2 regions of the Clostridium sp. FP1 genome follow, and region 2 is predicted to be linked to the other one. Evidence: a T-box and tRNA genes for the amino acid it is inferred to sense, from the RefSeq annotation. Region 2 holds a T-box; the other holds one or more tRNA genes.
What was found. The T-box of region 2 lies ahead of gltX (glutamate--tRNA ligase). A T-box ahead of a tRNA ligase gene usually reads a tRNA of that ligase, here a tRNA-Glu.
Positions count from the first base shown of each region.

Region 1: it has a tRNA-Glu gene. The T-box ahead of gltX (glutamate--tRNA ligase) is inferred to sense a tRNA for this amino acid. The anticodon was not compared.

Region 1 covers NZ_JAAMNJ020000001.1:5,103,972-5,110,972, forward strand. The annotation lists gene G9F70_RS24350 (DnaD domain protein) at 96-1,082, shown strand; gene G9F70_RS24355 (ATP-binding protein) at 1,075-2,049, shown strand; gene G9F70_RS24360 (5'-nucleotidase C-terminal domain-containing protein) at 2,183-4,360, opposite strand; tRNA gene G9F70_RS24365 (tRNA-Thr) at 4,529-4,603, opposite strand; tRNA gene G9F70_RS24370 (tRNA-Asp) at 4,610-4,686, opposite strand; tRNA gene G9F70_RS24375 (tRNA-Val) at 4,692-4,767, opposite strand; tRNA gene G9F70_RS24380 (tRNA-Glu) at 4,774-4,848, opposite strand; tRNA gene G9F70_RS24385 (tRNA-Thr) at 4,872-4,946, opposite strand; tRNA gene G9F70_RS24390 (tRNA-Asp) at 4,956-5,032, opposite strand; tRNA gene G9F70_RS24395 (tRNA-Val) at 5,038-5,113, opposite strand; tRNA gene G9F70_RS24400 (tRNA-Glu) at 5,127-5,201, opposite strand; gene G9F70_RS24405 (NAD(P)/FAD-dependent oxidoreductase) at 5,531-6,760, shown strand.
Region 2 covers NZ_JAAMNJ020000001.1:1,531,252-1,538,252, reverse strand. The annotation lists gene G9F70_RS07450 (hypothetical protein) at 1-101, opposite strand, end outside; gene G9F70_RS07445 (hypothetical protein) at 79-240, opposite strand; gene G9F70_RS07440 (DUF4275 family protein) at 518-1,666, opposite strand; T-box leader at 1,907-2,157, shown strand; gene gltX (glutamate--tRNA ligase) at 2,218-3,873, shown strand; gene G9F70_RS07430 (cation-translocating P-type ATPase) at 4,182-6,791, shown strand.

The DNA.
Region 1 (7,001 bases), 3.6 Mb from region 2:
ATTAAACATAATTTATAAGGTACATCATATAAATTAATTGTAGCTTTTTTATTTAAGATCATACTTCTATACTATAAAAGAAAGGTAGTGACTTTATGAGCACTTTCATGTTTAAAAATGAAAATTATAGATATACTCCTGTGAGTAATATTTTTATAGATAAGTTTATGCCTAGAGCTAGGGGAGAATTCGTTAAAGTTTACCTTCTTGGACTGAAATATTGTGCATCTGGAGAAATAGGTGCTACATCTTCAGTTATAGCAAATACCCTTGGGCTCCTAGAGACTGATGTTGTTAATGCTTGGAACTATTGGAATGACCAGAATACAATTAAAATGACTCCCATTGATAATATGGGTAATTTTAATATTGAATTCTTAGATTTACTAGATGTTCCTGATGAAAATATTCAAAATATAAATCTGCTTGAAGAATTGGCCAATTCTTCTATAAAAGGTATGCTTCAAGATATTGAAAAGTTACTAGCCAAACCTCTTTCACCAAAAGAAATGACTATGTACCTAAGTTGGCAAAAGGATTATAGTTTCGCTCCTGAGCTAATACTTCTGTTAATTCAATATTGTGTATCAAAAGGTAAGGTTGACTATAGGTATATTGAAACCATTGCAATTGCATGGCATGATGCCAATATTAAAGATATTGAAGATGCCCAATCTTATATAAAAAAACATGAGGATAAATGGATAAATATTAGGAAAATATTAAATTACTTAGGAATAAAAGCCCCTGAAATAATGAAGCCTCAAGAACAAATATTAGATAAATGGGTAAATGTTTATAAATTTTCCCTAGAAGTAATATTTAAAGCTTGCGATATCTGTTTTGATAGACTGAGTAGAGCTGATTTTAAATATATTGATGGAATTCTAAATAGTTGGTTTAAAGATGGTATAAAATCACTAGAAGATATTGAGAAAAAAGATAAAAAAAGATTAGTGACTACTAAAAACGTTACTGCTGGTGGGAAACCTGCCAAAGGAAGTTTTAATGATTATGAACAAAGAGCCTATGACTTTGATGAACTAGAAAAAAAATTACTAGGATGGGATAAGAATGATTAAAGGGTACCAAACTAAAATATTAGCACTATATGATAGAGTAAGAGAAGAAGAAGAGAGTGACTTTAGAAAAAGAAAAACTCACATAGAAAAAAATCACCCTGAAATTATTGAATTAGACCGCAAAATAGGTAAGCTTTGTATAGAATTATCCATTAGTGCCTTGAAAAGCATCCATAATAGAGATGAATATTTACGTGATCTAAGAGAAAAAATAGTAGATTTAAGGGTGAAGAAATCTGAACTATTAGTTTCTAATGGTTTTGATATGGAATACTTGAATTTACATTATAGATGTAATAAATGTCGCGATACAGGTTTTATTGGGAATACTAAATGCTCCTGTTTTAAGCAAAAGGTTATAGATGTTTATTACACTGGTTCTGAACTCCGCGGCATGCTAAAAACTCATAATTTCGATAATTTTAACATGGATTATTATCCTTCTAGAAAAAGTGAACATGCATCAGAATCTCCAAAAAAGAACATGGAAAATATTTTATCTACGTCTATGGATTTTTTGAAAAATTTCAACGACTCTGATGAAAATCTATTATTCTACGGAGGCCCCGGCACAGGGAAAACTTTTCTGTCTCACTGCATTACAAAGGAATTAATGGACAAAGGCTTTTTTGTAGTATATAGAACTGCGGAAGAATTAATAAAGAGTTTAAAAGAAGTTCGGTTTAATGGTGACAGCTCTTTAGAGGAGTTACTAATAAATTGTGACTTACTTATTATAGATGATTTGGGTACTGAGCAAATTTCAGATTTTACTAAAATGGAAATGTTTAATTTGCTTAACACAAAGTTATTAAAACAAAAGAAAATGCTAGTATCTACTAATTTAACTCTTGGAAATTTATTAAATACCTATTCTGAAAGAATAACCTCTAGATTGCTTGGCAATTTTACCGCCTGCAAATTCTTTTGTGAGGATATAAGAATAAAGAAAAATTTAAGTAAATAAAAAGAACCACTAAATGGAGTCGGTGTCCATTTAGTGGGTTTTTCTATTAATTTTAATTTATAACCATAATTCTTTTATCATTGATTTTCTTTAATGAAGCTTCGCCAACCATATCTTTCCTCATTTCTATGATTTAAAGTTTAACATATGAGCTATAAACATATCCTACTTTACCTTTATAAGAGATTTTAACCCACTTGTTTGTCATTCCGAGCACCTCAAGTTTTTCCCCTTTAGCAACATATCCAATAACCTCAGACTTCGCTGAAGCTCCACTTCTAACGTTAAGAGCATATGAAGTTACTACCCCGTATTTTTTACTTGCTTTTTCCTTTACTGATACTGGTGTTTCTGGCTTAACTACCACCAGCTCAGGATTCATAATTGCATTTAACTTATGGTAGAATTCACCCTTACGAGTTCCAGCAGTAAATTTTCCTAGCTCTATATTTGCCTTCTTGCATAGGTCACTTATTTCATCCAAAGGTGTAGCATCCTTAATATTTATTGATGCTATATTTGTATATTTTCCATCAGCTGTTTTTGCTACTTCAAGTATTCCTGAATTTACAAGTTTAACTATATCTTTTCTTTCTAATGAAGTTGTGTCAACACCTATTATCCTCCAATTGTCTTGAATACTTGATGTTATAATACCCTTTTTAACTTCTTTTATATATCTAATTGCAAGATTTCTTATTGTTCCTTGTTCCTCACCAAAAGCAGTTTTATCTGTTGAACTCCAAAGCTTCTTAAAGGTTTTTCCTTCAAACACTCCACCTTTTCCTATTAATGCCTGCATTCTATAATCATTCATGCCAAGCTTCAAAACTTCATCACTTTTTATTGTAGTTCCATTCATATGTCTTAAATTCACTATTCTGCTTCCTTCTTGCTTCGTAAGGTCTATTTCATATTTAACTCCACCAAACATATCATTTGTACTATATTTTGATGCACGCCTATTACTATTAAAACTTACAGTAACATCTCCAGGACTCGTTGAGTTAAAGTAGCCAGCGGACCACTCCATATACCCCTTTAAATCTTTACCTGTTAATTCAAAAACCGTTACTTCTCCACCTGCATACTGATAATTATATGAAATATCCTTTTTCTTTATTGGTCCAACATTAAGCTTTGCTTTATCATTATCAATTTGCATTCCTACTACATCCGCTTTACTATAGTAAAGCATAACTTCTTGAAAGAAATCTGCTAGCGGTGTTTGCTGTATTTGTACCTGAGGTATTCCATTTATTTCATCTGATGGAACAAGATCTATTCCCTTCAACTGCCCAACAATTGTATTTGCATCTGCGCGAGCAACATTATGATATAGTTCAAGCGACTTTTCAAGTCCCTTATCTGATTGAACACTACTATCAATAACTATAGCGTCACTAGATTTTTTATCTAATTCAATTTTTCCATTTACTTTCTTAAATGATAAATCTATTTTTGATAAAGCTGATCCATATTTATTAGGTTCGGTAATTAATACTCCATTTATGGTTTCTTGTTTAACAAGCTTATGCATGTGTCCCGATACAATAGCTGTTAACTCTGGACAAGCATTTGCAATATCTCGTACACCAGTACCTGCAATATTGTTTTCATTATCAATACCCATATGCATAATTCCTACCATAGCATCAACTGTGCCTCTTAGTTCATTAATTACCTTTTTAGTTTCATCTATGGGATTCACTACTTTAAGTCCTTTAAGATGATCAGTTCCTGCCTCAAACTGAGTAATTAGTGGAGTATCCATCCCAATTAGGGCAATCTTAACCCCTTCTTTTTCAATAATTGTATATGCAGGAGCAAATCTGCTTCCATCTTCTTTATATATATTTCCTGAGATAACCTTTCCATTAAACTGCTTAGTTACAGTGCTGAGCACATCAAGTCCAAAGTTAAACTCATGATTACCCATATTCCATACATCGTAACCCATTTCATTCAATGCAACCATAGCTGGGTGCTTTGGCGAATTGTTAAAAAGTTCAGCAGAATTGTCTTGAATTAAATCTCCAGCGTCTACTAAAATTGTGTTTGGATTTTCATTACGAATTGATTTGACCTTTGTATAGATTTGCGTCAAACTACCTGCCATACTTTGTGCATCCATTGAGTAATCCCATGGCATATATCTTCCATGAATATCTGACGTTCCTAGAATTGTAATCTTTACCCCATCGCTTGCTACCTCCGCATTAACGGTTTTCGGTGAAATGGTACTAATAAGATTAATTAACATAAGTACCCCAACAACCGTACTGAGAACTTTTTTGTTTGTTTTATGCATTTTTGTCCCCCTTGTTTTTAATGTTTTTTAGTTTTGACCTATAACATTTTTGTAATACTTATTATACCACTTATAGTAGGTTATTCAATAACTCTGTTGGAAATTTATCGCTACAAATAATTTCCCAAAAAACAAAAAAAAGCACTAAACAAATGTTTAGTGCTTTTTTGGAGCTAGCAATAGGAATCGAACCTACAACCTGCTGATTACAAGTCAGCTGCTCTACCGTTGAGCCATGCTAGCAAGGATTGGCGACCCAGAACGGACTCGAACCGTCGACCTCCGCCGTGACAGGGCGGCACTCTAACCAACTGAGCCACTGGGCCATATATGGTGGGAACAACAGGGTTCGAACCTGTGACCCTCTGCTTGTAAGGCAGATGCTCTCCCAGCTGAGCTATGCTCCCATATATTGGTGACTCCTAGGGGAATTGAACCCCTGTTACTACCGTGAAAGGGTGGTGTCTTAACCTCTTGACCAAGGAGCCTTATTAATTTATTAAGTTTTTATTGGAGCTAGCAATAGGAATTGAACCTACAACCTGCTGATTACAAGTCAGCTGCTCTACCGTTGAGCCATGCTAGCTAACAAAAATGGCGACCCAGAACGGACTCGAACCGTCGACCTCCGCCGTGACAGGGCGGCACTCTAACCAACTGAGCCACTGGGCCATATATGGTGGGAACAACAGGGTTCGAACCTGTGACCCTCTGCTTGTAAGGCAGATGCTCTCCCAGCTGAGCTATGCTCCCATATATGTTTTATTGGTGACTCCTAGGGGAATTGAACCCCTGTTACCACCGTGAAAGGGTGGTGTCTTAACCGCTTGACCAAGGAGCCATACTAAACTGTTACTTTATTTATCATGTGCTTCCGTCTCGCAACCCAACATAAACTATAATAAAGCATTTTTCCCGAAGTGTCAACATGTTTTCTTGTTTTTATTTATTTATTTTTTAATATAATACACAAACCCAGTAAATTCAACAGTTTGTTATACAAAAAAATATAGTTCATAATTACAAATACCTATTCCACTTCTAAGTAATTCTAAAAATTCTTATAACATAAAATAAAAATTAATATTAAAGGTCGCCGTTTTAGGGTAAAATCATAGATATCATACTTTATACTACAAATATATTTTTTTCTCGAAGGGAGAGATTTTCTTGAAACATTCTCTTATAATAGTTGGCGGAGGTGCCGCCGGTTTAACCTCTGCAATAATAGCAAAAGATTCTGGACTAGATGTAGCAATAATTGAAGGAACCGATCGAATAGGCAAAAAAATATTAACCACCGGTAATGGAAGATGCAATATCAGTAATGCGAACATAAATAGAACTTGCTATCACAGCGAAAATCCAGATTTTGCAAGTCATACACTAGATTCTTTTAACGTAGTGGATACTATAGATTTTTTTGCCTCTTTAGGTATACCTTTAGTAACTTTAGAGGGTGGTAAAATGTTTCCTATGTCAATGCAAGCATCATCAGTCATTGATATACTACGCTTTGCAATAGAAGAAAAGCATATTCCTATATATACAAACACAAAAGCTAAAGAGATTATTAAAAATAATAATGGCTTTAAAATTTTCACTGCAGACAACACTACATATGAATGTGAAAAGTTAATTATTGCCACTGGCGGTAAATCTGCCCCTAAGACAGGTTCTGACGGTTCTGGATACATACTAGCTAAACAATTAGGGCACAGTATAATACCGCCAATGCCGGCCCTTGTGCAGCTTAAATTAAACTACAATAGATTAAAGGCATTATCTGGAGTTAAATTCGACGGTTATGCAGAAATATTTATAAATGGCGAATGTGTCCAAAAGGAATTTGGAGAGATACTTTTCACTGACTATGGTATTTCAGGACCTCCAATCCTTCAGCTTAGCAGAACTGTGTCTTATAGTTTATCTAAAAATAACAAAGTTTCTTTAAAAATTGATATGTTACCAACTATTTCTTCTGAAAATTTAAAGGAATTTTTAGGAAACCATTGGTCAGTATTTGAAAGTCGAGGCGTGCACGATTCTTTTATTGGAGTAATTAACAAGAAAGTCATCCCGATAATTTTAAAAGAGGCAAAAATAGAAGATATTCATAAGCCTTGTTGCGATCTTGATTTCAAAGAAAAAAGTGCTATTTATACACTTTTAAAACAATGGGAATTTGAAGTTTCAGGCACTAATTCTTTCTCCAATGCTCAGGTAACCGCCGGGGGAATTAACACAAAAGAAGTTAACTCCGAAACTCTAGAATCCAATATTGCTACCAATCTATTCCTTGCGGGTGAAGTATTAGATGTAGATGGTAACTGTGGCGGTTTCAATCTTCAATGGGCATGGAGTTCTGGTGCCATTGCAGGAAGAAGTGCCTCCAAGTAGTGAATTATTCTATTGATGACTAATAATTTTTTCTTATATTATGCTAACAAAAGTTTATGTTGCGCAGAATGCTTCTGAACAAGCCTTAGTAATTCTTAATTTATTTTATTTATAGATGCGTAAAGAAAATCACATGTTTGAGCGATAGCGAGTTTGTGATTTTTAGCATCTATAAATAAAATAAGTTTTAGAATTACTTAGCGAAGTGAAAGCATTCCAGCAATATATACTTTTCGTTATA
Region 2 (7,001 bases):
GAAAATCTATTGATATAAGCAACTGCTAAAATTCCACCACTTTTTAATACCCTTAAGCATTCATCTAAACATTGTATTTTATCTTCCTGTTCCTGCACCAACTTCTAGAATCCTTGCACCTGGTTTAACAATCTTATCTAAGTAATGCATAGTTGTAATAAACTCTATTTTATGTGCATTATCCTTAATAAGTCTCGCTTCCTCATCATAGTTTTCATAATATTCTAATATACTTTTCATTGTATCCCCCCTATATTCTCTCTGAAGTAGATAGCAATTGTTAATTGTTACTACTTAATTATAAAACAAAAAAACTCCACGAAATCACTTTGGAAGTGACTCCGTAGAGTTATCTACGTGTAGGAAAGTCCCTGTACCGCTAACATTTTGTTAGGTACACTCACTGTATATGTTATATATTATTACATTATCAATATATTGTCAATATGAAATTCATAAAAAGCGCAAAATATTCTCACTAGTATGTCGCCATCTTGCCACGTGGGGCACTTATTCCTTAGTTTGAATGAAAATATGGACCACAAGTTACTCTTTCATGTGTTAACGCATAAGTCCAAGTAAAATCTTCATTGGTTACATAAATATCATTAAAATAATCAATATTCTCCGCAGTAAATTTCTCAGCATTATTTAAACGATAACAAGTTGTTCCCTCATTAAAGAATAAATATAATGTTTCTTTTTTAATTTTAATTAGCGCTGCATCTGCATCTTCTCTTTGCACGCACGACAACTTTCCATAGCTAAATATATGCCAAAGACATTGGTCTAGGTTAGCATCACTGACATCTATATTTCGAGTAAAAGTTTCAAGCCATTTACTTCGAAGTTCATCTGCTTTTGAATAATGAACATCTTTATCAGAATATAACTTTGTCAACGCAATACCTTTTTCTTCTAATCCCCTTAAGAAGCTATTATAGTAAGTTATATTTAATTCTCTACAGTTAATTGTTACTTCATTTCTGTGTTCCACTGAATTATAAGTTAATTCATCAATGCAAATAAATTCCATAAAATTATTTTGTATATGAATTGTATAATTAAAATCATCTAGCTTTTTAATATCTAAATATCCAATCCCCTCCTTATCAAAGTACTCTAAATTATTACAGTCGTCTCCAATACATTTTTCAGCATAAACATTACAAAGACGTAATTCTACAGCGGTTTCTCCTAAATTCCCTTTCATTAAATGAAAAATATAATTGCTACCTTCTTTCTTTATAGATAGTGCTGAGCCATTAAGGTTAGGCCACTGCCCTTCACAGTATTGTATTAGTTCTTTTCCACCAGCTATAGTGTCAGGTGCAAAAACTTCTTTAAGTACTGCATATCCTTTAGGAATCCTTTGGCGTTCAAAAAAAACGCTGTTATTTAGTAATTCTCCTTTTTGTGATGGTACTATTGCCCTTTTAAATACTATGTAAAATCCAAATTCATCTTGTCCTATTTGAATAATTGACCCCTCAATAACCTCATCTGATTTAAGCTTTATGCTATATATTCTATTTTTTTCAAAAATTATATTACATGGTTCGGATAACCATATACGTTTAACGTTAAATGCTAATTCATAATAATCTTTCATATTTACATACTTATTATTATTTACTGCCCTTATTATATTAATTGAAATTTCCATAAACCCTCCATTTCGCATATTATGATTCTACTTTCAGACTAATTAAATAATATAAAACCATTATTTGCTTATTTAAATATACAGAATATTAATACAAACATCAAGTATTTAACAAAACTACATATAAATTCTTAAAGCCCACTTTAAAGGATTCTATGAAAAAAGCTCCATCATAAAATCTTGTATGTTGACATTATAAATAATGAATGTATAATTGTAATTGAATAATAAAATTTAAACATAAATGCAATGAAAGAGAAAAGTAAGTATATTTCAATTTAAAGAGAACCAATGATGGTGGAAATTTGGTATTTGAAACTACAGAAAGAAGCTCTGGAGCATTGGACTGAAACATTTGAGTAAGTCCAACGGTAGCTTTCCGTTATAAAAGTACAGTATGATTTATACTGTTAATAAGTGGATTTAGGTATTGCAAGATGCCTTTACATCAATTTAGGTGGTACCGCGGAAGTTTACCTTTCGTCCTATATAGTATAGGATGAGAGGTTTTTTTTGCGATTAAATAATATTAACAAGAAAGGATGATTAAAATGGATTGTTTAAAATTAGCAGATTTACTGCTTCCTAGCATTGACAAAACTCCAGAATACTATTCTAATCTCTACCCAGAAAGAAACCTTAAACAAGGTGCTATGGTTACAAGATATGCACCTAGCCCAACTGGTTTTCAGCATCTTGGAGGGGTATTCGCGGCGCTTATATCTGAGAGAGTGGCTCATCAAAGTGAAGGAATATTCTATTTTAGAGTAGAAGACACTGATAAAAAAAGAGAGGTAGTTGGTGCCATTGAAGATAGCACTAACACCTTACGCGATTTTGGAATTTATTTTGATGAAGGAGTTGTGGATTCTAATAGTGAAAAAGGTGCTTATGGACCTTATAAACAAAGTGACAGAATGGAAATATATCATACCTTCGTAAAAGATTTGATAAAAAAAGGCTTAGCTTATCCCTGCTTTTGCACAGAAGAAGAATTAAATGCCACAAGGGAAATTCAGCAAGAGCAAAAAATCAATACAGGATATCATGGAAAATGGGCTATCCACAGAAATGCTAGTTTCCATGAAATTAATGAAAATTTATCAAAGGGCAAACCTTTTGTTATAAGACTTAAATCCCCTGGGGACCCAAATAAAAGAGTAATTTGTAATGATTTAATTAAAGGAAGTATAAGTATGCCAGAAAATGATCAAGATATTGTAATACTTAAAACCAATGGACTTCCAACCTACCATTTTGCTCATGCTGTAGATGATTATTTAATGAGAACAACCCATGTAATACGTGGTGAAGAATGGCTTTCTTCTCTTCCTATACATTTGCAATTATTTGAAGTGTTAGGCTGCGCTGCTCCAAACTATGCTCATATACCTGTCATAATGAAAATGGACGGAACATCAAAACGTAAGCTTAGTAAAAGAAAAGACCCTGAAATTCGCGTAGATTTTTATAAAGCAGAGGGATATCCTCTTATATCTGTAACTGAATATCTTATAAATTTAGTTAACTCTAATTTTCAAGAATGGAGAACTGAAAACGTAGATGAGCCTTGTACAAACTTTATTATTGCCCTTGAAAATATGAGCAAAAGCGGTGCACTATTTGATATTTTAAAACTTAACGATATGAGTAAAAATATTATAGCTACTATGAGCGCAGGTACAGTTTATGACTTATACCTTGCTTGGGCTAAAGAGAATGATACTGCAACTTCCGATATACTTATCAAACATGAGGATTATGCAAAACAAATATTTAATATTGAAAGAGAAAATGAAAAGCCAAGAAAAGATTTTGTAAAATGGCTAGATGTAAAAGAACATATTGAATATTTTTTCGATGATTTTTATAAAAATAGTATTAGTGCTGGCACTAATTTCCCTGAACAAATAACAATGGAAGACGTAAAAATAATCCTTGCGGACTATATAGATATATATAATCATTGTGATGATGCGGATACTTGGTTTTCACGTGTTAAAGAACTTTCTGAAAAACTTGGATATGCAAAAAACGGAAGAGTTTATAAAAAGAATCCCGAATTATATAAAGGTTTAGTTTCTGATGTTGCAACCGTTATTAGAGTTGCTTTAACTAACAGAACACAAACTCAGGATTTATATGAAGTAATGCAAGTTATGGGTGAAAAACGTGTTATTGAAAGATTAAGTCAAAATTTTATTTAATAAGTAAAATTTATATTCATTGACAAATATATCAAAACACATTAATATGTTAAGTATAGAGATTATGTAGGTCTTAAAAAATAATATATGTAGAGGGAGTAACTTCCTGCTTTTTTAAGCAGAATCAAAGTCGTCACCACGGATTAAATCCCGGCTTTGATAACTTCTAAAGTTTAGTAAGACTCTACAGCTGGTATTTATGCCAACTGTAGAGCCTTTTTATTTTACCCTGTTATTATAATCAATAAGTTTTATCTATACTAAAGGAATTGACACCATAAAAATAACCATTACGAGGGGGAATATTAATGAACATGTTTTATAAACAAACATCGGAAGAGGCGATGAGAACTCTGGGAGTTAGTGACAAAGGACTAAATGATCTTGAAATAAAAAAACTAAGAGAAAAGCAGGGCTTTAATGAATTAACTGAAGGCGCTAGAAAAAGTAACCTACAGGTATTCCTAGAACAGTTTAAGGACTTTTTAGTAGTAATACTTTTAGGTGCCGCTCTTATATCAGCTTTCCTTGGTAAGTTTGAGAGTACACTTGTTATAATTGTAGTTGTTGTTATAAATGCTATTCTTGGAACTGTTCAGCATGTTAAGGCAGAACAATCTTTAAAAAGCCTTAAGGCCCTGTCCTCTCCCACAGCCAAGGTTTTAAGAAATGGAGAAAAACTAGAAATCCCTTCAAGAGAATTGCTGACCGGAGATATCTTATATTTAGATGCAGGCGACTATGTAAGTGCTGATGGACGAATAATTGAAAACTACAGTCTTCAGATAAATGAAAGTTCATTAACAGGTGAGTCTGAAAGTGTTTTAAAAACAACTGATATAATAAATCAGGATAATGTAGCAATCGGCGATAAAAAAAATATGGTGTTTTCCGGAAGCTTTGTAACCTATGGAAGAGCTTTAATTTTAGTTACATCTATTGGAATGGAAACAGAGCTAGGTAAAATAGCTAACCTTTTAGAAACTGCAAAGGAAAAGAAGACTCCATTACAAGTTAACTTGGACAATTTCGGTAAAAAGCTTGCCTTTGTTATACTTGCAATATCAGCCCTTATTTTTATTCTTAATGTATTCAGAGGCTACGCAATTATTGATTCCTTCATGTTTGCTGTATCTCTTGCTGTTGCTGCAATACCTGAAGCATTAAGTTCAATAGTAACAATAGTTCTTGCCATTGGAACCCAAAAGATGTCGCGTGAAAATGCTGTTGTAAGAAAGCTTCATGCAGTTGAAAGCCTAGGAAGTATTTCAGTAATATGCTCAGACAAAACTGGAACGCTAACACAGAACAAAATGACTGTACAAAAGGTATATGTTGATGAAAAAGTACTGTCTCATGATGAACTTGACCATGATAAGCTTTTGGAAAAGAATCTTGTACTAATGGCACTATTATGTAATGATGCTATAACTATTAAAGACAAAGAGATTGGAGATTCCACTGAGGTTGCACTTGTAAACCTAGGTGAAGTATATGATTTAGACGAGCTAGATATCAGAAAAGACTATCCAAGAGTTTCTGAAGTACCCTTTGATTCTGATAGAAAGCTAATGAGTACAGCAAATAAACTTGAAGATAAAACCTTTATGATAACCAAGGGTGCGCTTGATGTACTTTTATTAAGATCTATAAGTATAGTTACATCAAGTGGCGTTAAAACACTGACGGAGAATGATAAAAAAGAGATTGAAAGAGTAAATAAGGAGTTTTCCGAAAGTGGACTCAGAGTTTTAGCCTTTGCTTATAAAGAAATAGAAAATAAAAAACCAATAGGTATTTCAGATGAAAATGACTTGATATTTGTAGGTCTAATTTCCATGATGGACCCACCAAGAATAGAATCTGCTACAGCAGTTGCAGACTGTATAAGGTCTGGCATTAAGCCAGTAATGATAACTGGAGATCATAAGATAACCGCCTCTGCCATAGCGAAGCAAATTGGTATATTAACAAATGAATCTGAAGCTATAGAAGGCTACGCGCTTGACTCCTTAAGCGATGAAGAGCTTAAAACTAAAGTAGAACATATTTCTGTATATGCAAGGGTATCCCCTGAGCATAAGATAAGGATAGTAAGAGCATGGCAGGAAAGAGGAAATATCGTCGCAATGACCGGTGATGGTGTAAATGATGCTCCTGCACTAAAACAAGCAGATATTGGTATTGCTATGGGAATAACAGGTACTGAGGTTGCTAAAGATGCTGCTTCTATAGTACTTATGGATGATAACTTTTCAACCATTGTAAAGGCAATTTCCAATGGAAGAAGTATATATTCAAACATAAAAAATTCAATTAAATTTTTATTATCTGGAAATACCGCAGCTGTGATTTCAGTTCTTTATACTTCACTTGCAGCGCTCCCAATGCCTTTTGCACCAGTTCATCTTCTATTTATCAACCTGGTTACAGATAGTCTTCCAGCTATTGCAATAGGACTTGAACCTCATAATAAAAATATAATGAATGAAAAACCTAGAGATATAAACTCACCTATATTAAATAAATCCTTTTCAATAGAAGTATTAATTGAAGGATTAATTATTGCACTAGGTACAATGACAGCATTCCATATAGGATTATCAACCGGCGATACCACAACCTCCAACACAATGGCATTTGCAACACTGTGTTTTTCAAGACTGCTCCATGGATTTAACTCTAGGTCACAGGAATCCATATTTAAAATAGGAGTTTTCTCAAATAAATATTTGTGGATTGCCACCATACTCGGGTATTTACTTTTAGAATTTGTTTTAAGTTTCAAGCCACTTATGGGAGTTTTTGAGGTAGCTGCACTAACTTTAAATCAGCGTGCTATAGTATACGGACTTTCATTTATGCCTCTAATTCTGATTCAAATATATAAACTATTATTTGTAAAAGCTAATAAGTAATATACTATAGTCTAGAATAATCATTAAATGCTGCAGGAAGATGTTAATATCTTTCTGCAGCATTTTTATTACGCAGGTGACTCCCGCTTATAGGAGTAGGAGACTTTCCTTCTGAAATGTCGTTAAACTTTTAAAATATATTGGCATCAGGCATTCTACCGAAAATTCTTTATTGTGGTTTTAGGATACTAAAAATCAAATACATTATTT